Regions from separate parts of the Bacillus sp. AK124 genome, predicted to be linked through region 2. Evidence: a T-box and tRNA genes for the amino acid it is inferred to sense, from the RefSeq annotation. Region 2 holds a T-box; the other holds one or more tRNA genes.
The links. A T-box is a leader RNA that pairs with one kind of tRNA and senses whether it is charged. The one in region 2 lies ahead of M1E06_RS06725 (valine--tRNA ligase), so its partner is inferred to be a tRNA-Val.
Positions count from the first base shown of each region.

Region 1: it has a tRNA-Val gene. The T-box ahead of M1E06_RS06725 (valine--tRNA ligase) is inferred to sense a tRNA for this amino acid. The anticodon was not compared.

Region 1 is NZ_CP096378.1:4,123,244-4,129,783, reverse strand. It holds gene M1E06_RS20665 (PTS transporter subunit EIIC) at 1-1,000, opposite strand, end outside; gene M1E06_RS20660 (MurR/RpiR family transcriptional regulator) at 1,017-1,874, opposite strand; gene murQ (N-acetylmuramic acid 6-phosphate etherase) at 1,893-2,810, opposite strand; gene M1E06_RS20650 (DUF523 domain-containing protein) at 2,985-3,437, opposite strand; tRNA gene M1E06_RS20645 (tRNA-Glu) at 3,622-3,696, shown strand; tRNA gene M1E06_RS20640 (tRNA-Val) at 3,861-3,936, shown strand; tRNA gene M1E06_RS20635 (tRNA-Thr) at 3,996-4,068, shown strand; tRNA gene M1E06_RS20630 (tRNA-Tyr) at 4,077-4,161, shown strand; tRNA gene M1E06_RS20625 (tRNA-Gln) at 4,166-4,237, shown strand; gene rocF (arginase) at 4,363-5,277, shown strand; gene sigW (RNA polymerase sigma factor SigW) at 5,501-6,064, shown strand; gene rsiW (anti-sigma-W factor RsiW) at 6,078-6,540, shown strand, end outside.
Region 2 is NZ_CP096378.1:1,338,641-1,345,180, reverse strand. It holds gene M1E06_RS06735 (prepilin peptidase) at 1-668, opposite strand, end outside; gene M1E06_RS06730 (bifunctional folylpolyglutamate synthase/dihydrofolate synthase) at 819-2,117, opposite strand; gene M1E06_RS06725 (valine--tRNA ligase) at 2,200-4,842, opposite strand; T-box leader at 4,903-5,134, opposite strand; gene M1E06_RS06720 (hypothetical protein) at 5,302-5,493, shown strand; gene ysxE (spore coat protein YsxE) at 5,512-6,534, opposite strand.

The DNA of each region.
Region 1 (6,540 bases), 1.5 Mb from region 2:
CGCCCCCCATAGCCAGAATCGGCAGCAACGGGTCATCGCCGATTGAATTGATTAATTCCATATGAACGGGTGTCAATCCCTGGTGCAGTCCGGTTACGACGAGCGGAAGGAAGGTGGCCCCCAGTACAAAGCCGGCGATAATGCCGCCGAGATCTAAGATGGCGAGAAGTCCTGACGTAATGGCGTCAGATATCAAGCCGCCGACAGGCATGAAGACAACGTAAGTGACGATTCCTGTGATGAGAAGGGAGACTGTAGGTGTGATGATGATGTCGAGTGAATGAGGTACAATGCGCCTGACCCGTTTTTCGAGAAAAGCGATAAATGCAGCTGCGAATAAAATACCGATTAAACCTCCGCGTCCCGGCAAAAGCGCTTCACCGAAAAGCGAAATATCACCAACGGCCGGGTTAATGATTAAAATACCGGCTAATCCGCCGAGTGCGGGGGAGCCGCCAAATTCTTTCGCCGTATTGACCCCGACCAGGATGCCTAAATACGTAAATAAACCTGAACCTATTACCGTTAAAATAATGGCGGTTTGTGATGTATCAGCGAGCCAGCCTGCTTGGATAACGGCTTTGGTGATTCCGGTAATCAAGCCTGAGGCGACCAAAGCGGGGATCAGCGGTATAAAAATGCTTGCGATCCGCCGAAGAAACAATTTAAAAGGCGTCGCGTTTTTCTTGGAAATCTCAGCTTTATGTTTGGCTGCGGATTGTTTTAAGTCAACGTCTTCCGCGGATTGAAGCAACTTCCCGAATTCGTCTGATACGTGCTGTACGACGCCGGTGCCGAGGATAATCTGAAGCGTTTCCTCCTCAACGACGCCAATCACGCCTTCAAGCGCCTTGATTGAGCCGATGTCGGTTTTTTGACTGTTGACAGGCGTGATGCGCAGGCGCGTCATACAATGGGTATAATCCGCGACGTTAGACGGGCCGCCGATGTGTTGTAAAATCAGTTTTGCCAGGCCGGCATATTTTTTCTCATCGCTCATTTTATATCCCCCTTTTTTACAATTCGCTCATTCCCATCATGCGGATGGCCGCTTTTGTTTGATCAATATACTGAATGATGTCCTCGTAGCGCTCCGCGGCTATGCCTAAAAACAGAATGTCAATCATGTAAAGCTGAGTTAAACGAGAGGAGGTGGCGGCGCTGCGAAACGGCGCTTCGTTTGAGCATGACGTATACAGGGCGATATCGCTTAATGAAGAGACAGCAGACTGTCCAAACCGCGTCAGTCCAATGGTTTTAATGCCATGTTTTTTGGCGAGTCTGACTGCATTGGCGATTTCATGTGTTTCTCCTGAATGGGATATGGCAAACAGAACGTCATTCTCGCCGGCATTGGCGATTAATGTCGCGACAAGATGCATATCACTAAAAGCGGTGGCTTTTTTATTGATGCGCAAAAATTTCTGCTGGGCATCTTGTGCGACGATTCCTGAAGCCCCGATCCCGCAAAAATGAACCGTTTCTGCGTTGATCAGTATTTGAATCGCTTTTTGAAGATCTTCGTGGTCAATGTTTTCAAAGGTATCGCGAATCGCCTGAATCGAATTGCTGGTTGTTTTTTGAACGATTGAATGGAGCGGCTCTTGCGGTTCGATATCCCGGTATCCATGATCAGACGGTTTCATTAAATCGCCGGCGACCCTCATTTTTAAATCTTGAAAGCCTTTCAGCCCCAGAGATTTGCAGAGCCGTATTGCCGCCGCCCCGCTTGTCTTAGCCGAAGAGCTCACCTCTTGAATGGTGCCGTTTACGACCTCGTGTGGGTTTTTCAAAATGTATTCGGCAAGCTTTCGTTCAGATTGCGGCAATCTGTGAAGCATATTCTGAATGATTTCCAATCCTCCTGCAGCCATTGTTTCTTCCTTTCTTCTTTAAACTTGGTCTTCATAAATGGATAGAGCTTTTTCGATATCGCCTTCTGATTTCTCAAGCAGGTTTTCGGAAGCGGCCGCATCTTCGTTTGTTTTCAGCATGATGATGGCGGTTTTGACCTGGTTATGGGATTTTTCTAACGCTAGTGCCGCCGCTTCTTTTGGAACACCTGTGACCGTTTGGATGATGCGAATCGCCCGCTCCTTTAATTTGTCATTGCTTACTTTTACGTCTACCATGAGGTTTTCATAGACTTTTCCCATTTTGATCATGGCCGCCGTTGAAATCATGTTTAAAATCATTTTATGAGCGGTTGCTGCTTTCATTCTCGTCGATCCGGCAATAACTTCAGGGCCGACGACCACTTCTATGCTGTGATCTGACACCTGGCTGATCGCCGAGTTTTTGTTGCATGTCAGTGAGACGGTCTTGGCGCCACTTTCCCTGGCATACTTCAAAGCGCCGAGAACGTATGGAGTCCGACCACTGGCGGCGATTCCGATTACGGTATCATTGTTTGAGAGGTTAACGGCTGATAAATCCCGTCTGCCGAATGCCTCGTGATCTTCAGCGCCTTCCACGGCTTTGTACAGAGCTTTTTCTCCTCCTGCAATGATGCCAATGACCGACTCGAGAGATATGCTGAACGTCGGCGGGCATTCAGCTGCATCGAGTACGCCGAGTCTCCCGCTTGTACCGGCACCGATGTAGATGATCCGTCCCCCTTTCTTTAACGACCCGACGGCGAAGTCAACGGCGGTCTTAACTTCTGGTAAGACTTCTTGTACAGCTTCGGCCACAGTTTTGTCTTCATCATTGATGATTTTCAAAATATCAATCGTCTTTGACTGGTGAATGCGCCTGGATCTTTCATTCCGGCGTTCGGTCGTTAATGAACCTAAATGGCTGTTTTCCATCGACAACTCCTCCTGATGATGAAGTGCATATATTTCTTAATTTTCAGTATATTAAGGGTGGAATATTATTTCAATAACAAAAGGTAAATATTAAAATTTTATTTCAATGAAGTTCTAAACAACGGATTGCCGACATAAAATAAAGCGCAGATGAACTGCGCTTATGTTCAGGTATTACAGCTCGTCTATTTGGTGTTCGGAAATCACGCGGAAGCCTTCTTTTTTCAGAAGCGCCGCCGTAACGCCGTTGCCGGCTATTTTTTGGCTTGAGAAACTTCCATCGTATATATGGCCGCTACCGCAAGACGGGCTGTTTTCCTTCAACACGATCGTATCAGCCTTGATTTGCCTTGCCATCTCCAATGTTAGATAAGCTCCTTTTATATACAGGCCTGTTACGTCTTTTCCGGATTGTGTCTTGATCACCGCCCTGCCGTCTAAAACGTCTTCTCCCGACCCGCCTATAATTTCGGCCGGTTCCCTTGGCGTTTGAAATCCGCCGAGCAGCTCGGGACAAGCAATCACCGCTTTTTTTTCTTCAACAAGCTTATTGATTTTCCCCACATAGCTGTGCGATCCGTTATAGCGGCATTCCACCCCGGCCAGACATGAACTTACCAGTATCATTTTTCGCGTCCCCTCTCTTGCACATCAGATAGCCCTATTTTAAACAAAATTTCTGCGTTTTTCTCAATGTTTATGAATAAAAAATTTGAAAATAAAAATTTTAATTTACCCCTTTACAAATGGGGAGGAACCTGTATATAATAACTTTTGTCAGCTTTACGAGAGCTGCTTGAAACACGATGATGGCCCGTTGGTCAAGTGGTTAAGACACCGCCCTTTCACGGCGGTAACACGGGTTCGAATCCCGTACGGGTCACCATTCTTTTTTGGACAGCACGCTGCGAATGCCGGAATTTTTAAAAGGAAGGCATGCTAAGGTCGCAACGTCCTGTTGCAACGCGCACTTGTACTTTAACGGCAAGGAAGGCATGCTAAGATCGCAACGTCCTGTTGCAACGCATGCACTTGTACGTCCTGTACTGCGGAGGATTAGCTCAGCTGGGAGAGCATCTGCCTTACAAGCAGAGGGTCGGCGGTTCGATCCCGTCATCCTCCACCATTTTTCTGGATCGGTTTTTGTCACAACCGCGCCGGTAACTGCATAAGATACCGTATCATGCCGGTCTAGCTCAATTGGTAGAGCAACTGACTTGTAATCAGTAGGTTGGGGGTTCAAGTCCTCTGGCCGGCACTGTTTTTGGAGGGGTAGCGAAGTGGCTAAACGCGGCGGACTGTAAATCCGCTCCCTCAGGGTTCGGCGGTTCGAATCCGTCCCCCTCCACCATTATTGGGCTATAGCCAAGCGGTAAGGCAACGGACTTTGACTCCGTCATGCGCTGGTTCGAATCCAGCTAGCCCAGTTTTTGGACATCCTAACAGGATGTCCTTTTTATTTTGTCTTTTTTGTATAACTATTCAAAAAAATGTCTTGTTGAGTCAATTCCGAATTGGAAGGTACAATGAAGGTCTGAAAGGGGGATATCATATGTTAAAACAGCAGATTTCAATGATCGGCGTACCGATGGATCTCGGTCAGCTGAGGCGGGGAGTCGATATGGGACCGAGCGCGATTCGCTGTGCCGGTGTTAATGAACGGTTGGAAAGCCTTTGTCAGGATATTGAAGACCTCGGCGATATGACAATCGGGCAAAGAGAGGATGAGAAAGAAGGCGGGGAGCCGGCATCTGAAGAGCTGAGAAACTTGAAAGCGATTACAAAAGCGAGTGCAAAACTTGCTGAGACCGTTGATAAGATCGTGGCTTCAGGTGCTTTTCCGCTCGTGCTGGGCGGTGACCACAGCATAGCGATCGGAACGCTGGCCGGCCTTGTGAAGCATTATCAAAACCTGGGTGTGATCTGGTATGATGCCCATGCTGATTTAAATACGAAAGAAACGTCTCATTCAGGCAATATTCACGGCATGCCGCTCGCCATCAGCCTGGGGATCGGCCATGAAGGGCTGACAGGCATCTATGGAAAAGAAACGAAAATTAAAGCGGAGAACATCGTCATCATCGGTGCGAGGTCACTTGATGACGGGGAAAAAGAATTGATTCGCGACAAAGGGATCAAAGTGTATACAATGCATGAAATCGACCGCCTCGGTATGACGAGGGTGATGGAAGAAACGATAGACTATTTGCGCGGCAGAACGGACGGTGTCCATCTGTCACTCGATTTAGACGCGCTTGATCCGAACGATGCCCCGGGTGTCGGAACCCCGGTAGCGGGAGGCATCAGCTACAGGGAAAGCCACCTGGCGATGGAAATGCTGGAAGAATCGAAGCTGATTACGTCCGCTGAGTTTGTCGAAGTCAACCCGATATTGGATGAGAAAAACAGGACGGCTGAAGCGGCAGTCGCCTTAATGGGGTCGCTGTTTGGCGAAAAGCTGCTTTAGGTGCGGTTGAAGAGCGGCCTTAGGCTGCTTTTTTTATAAAAAAGTCTCAGTTTCATAATATTTAGATTGTATAATAATTTTAAGCTAATATTAAGCGCATGATCCCTGTCAAAGCATCTACACCCTGCCAAAAATTTGATAAACTATTTTTATGAATTTAATGAAACCTAATAAAAATCAATTCGTATACATAAAGACCGGTGAAGGCAGAGGTTAGATAAATATGGAAACAATGATTAAAAAAAGAATCAAACAGGTGAAAAAAGGCGATCGTAATGCATTTGCAGACATCGTGGATATTTACAAAGACAAAATTTATCAGCTTTGCTACCGTATGCTCGGCAATGCGCATGAGGCGGAAGATATTGCGCAGGAAGCGTTTATCAGAGCATACGTGAATATCGACAGTTTTGATATCAACCGGAAATTTTCCACATGGCTTTATCGAATCGCAACCAATTTGACCATCGATCGTATCCGTAAAAAAAAGCCGGACTATTACTTGGATGCAGAGGTGGCGGGGACTGAAGGACTGACGATGTATTCCCAGGTTGCGGCGGATGTTGCGCTTCCAGAGGATGAAGTGGTTTCTTTGGAGCTGCACAGCACCATCCAGGAAAAAATCTTAAGGCTTCCCGATAAATACAGGACGGTCATCGTATTAAAGTACATTGATGAGCTCTCACTCATTGAGATCAGTGAAATCCTTAATATTCCCGTAGGTACGGTGAAAACGAGGATACACAGGGGCAGAGAGGCTCTCAGAAAACAATTAAGGGATCTTTAAGTGGGGTGATGAAATGAGCTGTCCGGAGCATATTGTTCAGCTTATGCATAAATACCTTGACGGAGACATACTACCGGAAGATGAATCGCAATTAAAAGAGCACCTCCAATCATGCGAAGACTGCAAAAAGCACCTTCATGAAATGGAAAAATCCATCGCTCTTGTCCAGAGCACGTCACATCTTACAGCTCCGGCGAACTTTACAGCCGATGTGCTGGCGAATCTGCCGAAGGAAAAGCGAACGGCATCGATCAACAGGTGGCTTAAAGCTCATCCGTTTTTAGTGGCGGCAGCTTTGTTTATCATTTTGATGGGCGGCAGCTTTTTCTCCAGCTGGAAAAACGATCAGGATTTCAGCGTATCCAGCCAGCCCAATCTCGTAGTGAAAAACAACACGGTCATCGTACCTGAAGGCAAAGTTGTCAAAGGCGATGTGACCGTGAAAAACGGAAAGCTGATTATAGAAGGCAAAGTCG
Region 2 (6,540 bases):
GGAGCAAACGGCATAGGTTCATTTTTCTTGAGCTTGCCTGCCAGCAGCGCAATAAGACCAAGCACCGTTCCCGCGGCTGCCGAAAGGAAAAAAGCGAGAATGAGGAGGCGGCTGCCGAGCGCCATGCCGAGCACCGCAAACAGCTTTACGTCCCCCCAGCCGATCCCTCCTTTCGTCAAAAGCAGCGTCAAGAGCGGAAGCATACCGCCGGCAAACGCACCGCTCAAACCGGAATGCCACGGCTCAAGGGGAACAAGAAACCGTCCGACAGCAAAGACAATCAGGAAAAAACAAAGAACAGCATCCGGAATGACCATATGTGTCACATCAGATACAAAGACGATCAAAAGCAGGGAAATAAGAGCAAGCACAATCACCAGCTCCCCCTGGTGCCCAACGTGCATGCCGGCAAACGCAAACAGGATGGCGGCGGAGAGCTCAACTGCCGGATACACGATCGATATCGGGGTTTGACACCCCCTGCACCTCCCCCGCTGCATCAAATAGGACAAAACAGGTATCAGCTCCGAGAGGCCCAGCTTTCTTTTGCAAGCCCGGCAGAGGGAACGCGGAGCAATCAATGATATCTTTTCAGGAATGCGGCGCCCGGCCGAACTAAAAAAGGAACCGAGCACTAACCCCGCCGTAAAAAGGTAAAAGATGAACATCACGATCAGCCTCACAATCAAATTTAACCGCTTCATGGGAAAGAGCGGATTCCTGAGGCTGTTATTTTAGCAAATATGAAGCGCCTCCGCTTTTCATAAAACATAAAAATGCGCTGTCAGCCGATGGCCAAAAGCGCATTTTTATGTTTTTTATTCAGTTAAAGCTGCCCTGACGGCGGAAATAAAGTAAAGCGACCCGGTAACAACGACCACCGCTTTTTCATCTTCAGCTTGTTCTTTGATATAGCGGAAAACAGAGCCGATGTCTTCATCACATGTTTTATGATCAGCGGTACTTTGCTCAAACAGCTTATGAGCGGATTCCGCTCTCGGAAAATCAAAAGATGTGAAGTGAATCGATGACGCAAACGACTCGATTTTGCGGATCATGTCTCTGTACGGCTTATCTTTGAGGGCGCTGAAGCATACGTGAATATTCCGCCCGCCGAAGTGGGACGTGATCGTCTCGGCCAGCCGCTCTACCCCTTCTTTGTTATGAGCGCCGTCGATATAAACGAGAGGCCTGTTCAATACCTTCTCAAACCGGCCGGGCCATCCCGCCTTATGAATGCCGCGTTTCAGCTCTTCTTCGCCGATGGCCGCATGTTTTTCGGCTGTCAGCCATTCGGCCGCAAGTATGGCCAAAGACGCGTTTTGCCGCTGATGGGTTCCGATCAGGCTTGTTTCAATTCTTTCATAACGATGTAACGGTGTTTTCAGTGAAAACTGTTCTCCATCGGACAGTGAACGCTCTCCGTACAGCTCGCAATCCTCATGAAGGGATATAAAAGCAGATTCTGTCTCCATCGCCTTTCGTTTTATCACTTCAGCTGCTTCACGCTGATGAACGGCTGTGATAACAGGAACGGCGTGTTTGATGATCCCCGCCTTTTCTGCGGCAATCTCTTTCAGCGTACCGCCTAATATCGCCGTATGGTCATGACCGATCGAAGTGATGACCGTTAACATCGGCTTCACAACGTTTGTCGAATCCAAACGGCCGCCTAATCCCGTTTCAAAAATAACAAAATCGGTGCTCCGGTATTTAGCAAAATATAAAAATGCGCATGCCGTAATAATTTCAAATTCGGTGGCGGCTCCGAATTCGGTTTTTTCAAGCTCAAGGACGAGAGGCCCGACTTCATTAAAGAGCGCCGTCCATTCGTCGTCTGAGATCGGTGCGCCGTCAACGCTGATCCGTTCGTTAAAGGTAATGATATACGGTGATGTGAAGGTGCCTGCTGTATAACCGGCTTCATTTAATACCGTACGGAGAAAAGCGATCGTTGAACCTTTTCCGTTTGTTCCGGCGACATGAATCGCATTGAGCTTTTTCTCGGGGTGTCCGAGCTTTCTCAGCAGCCATTCCATTCGTTCCAAACCCGGCTTCACACCGAATTTAAGCCTTCCGTTAATCCAGCTGAGTGCTTCATCAAACGTTTTGAACAAGCGCATTCCTTCCCTTCAATTGATGAAGGTGTTTTCCAGCACCTTTAGAAAGACCTGGAAAACACCTCCTTTTTTCGTGTGATTAATTTTTCAATTCGGCGATTCTTTTTTCTACAGCTTCACGTTTCGCTGCATAATCGGCTTCTTTCGCCCGCTCTTCTTCAATGACATGTGCAGGCGCTTTTTTCATAAATCCTTCGTTGCCTAATTTCTTCTGAACCCGTTCAACTTCCTTCGTCAGCTTATCGAGTTCTTTTTGCAGGCGGCTAATTTCTTCCTCAATGTTAATCAGACCTTCGAGCGGCAAAATCAGCTCGGCGCCGGATACGACAGCGGTCATCGCTTTATCGACCGCTTGAATATCCGTTCCGATTTGAAGAAGGCTCGGATTCGTAAAGCGTTCCACGTACAAACGGTTTTCTTCAAGTCGTTCGGCGATTTCCGGCGTGCTTGTTTTAATATAAAGCTCAATCTGCTTGCTGAGCGGCGTGTTGACTTCGCTGCGGATGTTCCGTACAGCGCGGATGACTTCAACGAGAAGCTTCATATCCGCCGCTGCTTCGGTGTCCGTATATTCTTTAACAGCTTCAGGCCACTTGGCGACTGTAATGGATTCCCCTTCGTGAGGAAGATGCTGCCAGATCTCCTCCGTCAGGAAAGGCATAAACGGATGTAACAGGCGCATCGTTTGATCCAGCACATACGCTAAAATGGAGCGGGTCGTCTTTTTCGCCGCTTCATCTTCACCGTAAAGCGGAAGTTTAGCCATTTCGATGTACCAGTCGCAGAAATCATCCCAGATAAAATTGTAGAGATGGCGGCCAACCTCGCCGAATTCGTACTTGTCAGCCAGCTGTGTCACAGTTTCAATCGTTTCATTCAACCTTGTTAAAATCCACTTATCGGCAACTGATTTTTCTCCTGACAAATCAAGCTCTTCGTATGTCATGCCGTCCATGTTCATCAAGGCGAATCTTGATGCGTTCCAAATCTTGTTCGCAAAATTCCATGTTGACTCCACTTTTTCAAAGCTGAAGCGTAAATCCTGCCCAGGAGAGCTTCCCGTTGCAAGGAAGTAGCGCAGCGAATCCGCTCCGTACTTATCGATCACATCCATCGGATCGACGCCGTTTCCGAGCGATTTGCTCATTTTGCGGCCTTGGTCGTCGCGGATGAGCCCGTGGATCAAAACATCTTTAAACGGACGTTCTCCGGTAAATTCGATACCTTGGAAGATCATTCTGGATACCCAGAAGAAAATAATATCATATCCTGTGACAAGGACGTTCGTCGGATAGTAACGCTTGAAATCTTCCTCATCGATATCCGGCCAGCCCATCGTTGAAAACGGCCAAAGAGCGGAACTGAACCATGTGTCAAGAACGTCTTTGTCCTGCTCCCAGTTTTCGGCATCTTCCGGCGCTTCAGCGCCCACATAGATTTCGCTCGTTTCTTTATGGTACCACGCAGGAATCCGGTGGCCCCACCAAAGCTGGCGGGAAATGCACCAGTCGCGGATATTTTCCATCCAGTGCAGATACGTTTTTTCAAAACGGTCAGGGACGAAGTTGACTTTTCCTTCGCTTTTTTGCAATTCGATGGCGGCATCGGCAAGCGGCTGCATTTGCACGAACCACTGCGTTGACAAATACGGCTCAACGACTGCTCCGCTGCGTTCGCTGTGGCCGACCGAATGCGTATGTTCTTCAATCTTGAACAGCACGCCTTCTTCCTGAAGATCTTTCACGATCTGCTTGCGGCATTCAAAACGATCCATGCCCTTATATTGAAGCGCCTTGTCATTCATCGTGCCGTCTTCATTCATAACGAGAATGCGTTCAAGGTTGTGGCGGTTTCCGATTTCAAAGTCGTTCGGATCATGGGCAGGCGTAATTTTGACGGCACCTGAGCCGAATTCCATATCGACGTAGTCGTCTCCGACAATCGGAATTTCTCTTCCCGTGATCGGCAGAATGACCGTTTTTCCGATTAGGTGTTTGTACCGCTCGTCTTCCGGATGTACCGCAACCGCTGTATCGCCGAGCATCGTTTCCGGACGGGTCGTCGCAATTTCAATTGAGCCTGAACCGTCTTTCAGCGGATAGCGCATATGATAGAATGCGCCTTGTACGTCTTTATAGATGACTTCGATGTCAGACAGAGCCGTTTTAGTGGCCGGGTCCCAGTTAATGATATATTCCCCGCGGTAAATCAGCCCTTTTTCATATAGCTTTACAAATACTTCGCGCACCGCTTTAGAAAGCCCTTCATCAAGGGTGAACCGCTCCCTTGAATAGTCGAGGCCGAGGCCGATTTTCGCCCATTGGCTGCGAATAAAATCGGCATATTCCTCTTTCCATTTCCATGTTTCTTCAAGGAATTTTTCGCGGCCGAGATCATAGCGCGTTTTTCCTTCTTCGCGAAGCTTCGCTTCTACTTTTGCCTGAGTTGCAATACCGGCGTGATCCATACCCGGCAGCCAGAGCACGTCATAGCCCTGCATCCGTTTCATTCTTGTCACGATATCCTGCAAAGTGGAATCCCAAGCATGCCCCAAGTGCAGCTTACCCGTCACATTCGGCGGGGGAATAACAACGGTGTACGGTTCTTTTTCAGGGTCGTTTTTCGCTTCGAAAAATTTGCCGTTCACCCAATAGTCGTATCTGTCTTTTTCAACTGCAGACGGATCGTATTTTGTCGGCATCGTCAGTTCTTGATTATCCATTTTCAAACCTCCAACAGTATTAAACGGCTGAACAATAAAAAAGAGCCCTCTCGATCCTGTTAAAAGGACGAAGAGAACTCTCTCGCGGTACCACCTTTTTTCATGAATGCGAAAAACGCATTCACGCACTTAAATGGGATAACGGGACTTTCCCGAATTTCTCTACTTTTTCGTTCGAGAAATTGCGCTCCTGGGCGACCTTCCAAAAAAGACTGACTGGGAGCCTTTCAGCGAACCGGCTTCCCTCTCTGCAAGCGTCTGTTTTTGTACTCTTCCCATTCAAAGCGGGTGATCATTGACTTTTCAGCACGTACTTTTTCTTTTTCTTATATTACTAAATCTTTTTCATTTTCGTCAATCATCTTTTCCGTTTTTCTCTTGTTTTATACGATACTGGGCCATGCACACAAGCTCCTTTTCCTCATATGATGCTGTAACGATAAGGAGAGGAGGCATAAGATGCGAAAAAAATTCAATACACATTCATTCCAGCCGTGGCTGAAGCAAGTCAGGCTTGTTGCTGTTCAAGTCGTCCTCCCGATCACGATCTTCCAGGGCATACGCACGATCATCTTTCCTACCACATTTGATGTCCTCCTTTTGGGCATTCTCATATTCCTTGCGTGCGCCTTTCACCTTGACTGGATATAGGCACGAAAAAAGTCCGCATCATGATGATGGGGACTCTGTTTCTTCCTGCAGTTTTCTGTTTTCTTCCGTCTCGTGAATGCTCATCACAAGCGGTTCGGCGTTTTTCATTTGCCAGTACGCCTTCAAAAGCGTTGTACAGGCTTCTTTTTCTCCAAGCCCCTTCTCAAGGCCGTAGCGGTTCAGCACGCCGAATACAGGCCCGGGGTAAGCCATATAGCTGAGGAATAAGCTGATTTCTTCCTCCCGCAAAGGATAGACATTGTGATACGTATAAAACCAGTTTACACATTCCGTGCACATAACGGGGTTCGTCTTAAACATTCTTGTAAAAAATACGATGAGATCGTTCACAGGCGGCCCGTGTCCCGCTTTCTCAAAGTTCGTAAAGTAACCCGTTCCGGTATCGTTATAGAGAAAATGCCGGACGGACAGCTGCCCGTGGTTTAAAACCATTCTGGAAGACTCTTTGTCTTTCATGGTCTCATACCACTCTTCAAGGCGGGCAAGCGCAAAGTCTGCAGCTGATATCGTCTCTTTGAAATACATGGCTGCCTGAAGCTGGAACGGGGACATATACCATTCGTTTTCCGCTCTTGAAATGAATTCTTCATATTTCTGTTTTTGCTGTTCCCATTTCCGTTTTGTCCGTTCATAGTGCCCGAGTATTTCTTCCCGCCTCACAACGAGCTCTTTTTCCGTCCGCTGGTGAAGAAGAGCGATTTCTTTAAACATATATTCGTGTTTTTGTTCACGCTCTTCCTCTCTTTCAAGGGTAAGCCAAGGCATGAGATAACAGACATCTTCTCCGGCTTGCGTTAAAAATTCGCCCGTGCGGTTTCGATAGACGGGAACGAACTGCCTGTAGCCTTTTTCCTCCAGCATGATCATCTGTTCCGTGAAGCGGGTGTTTCTTGAAGCCGCCAATTTTTTCAGGGCGAATACACCGTGATCCGTATACACTTTCCATACCTTCGGACTGACCGATTCCATATATTCAGGCGTAAGACCGTACTCATTTAAAACAGACTGGATGCCTTCCATCGGCTT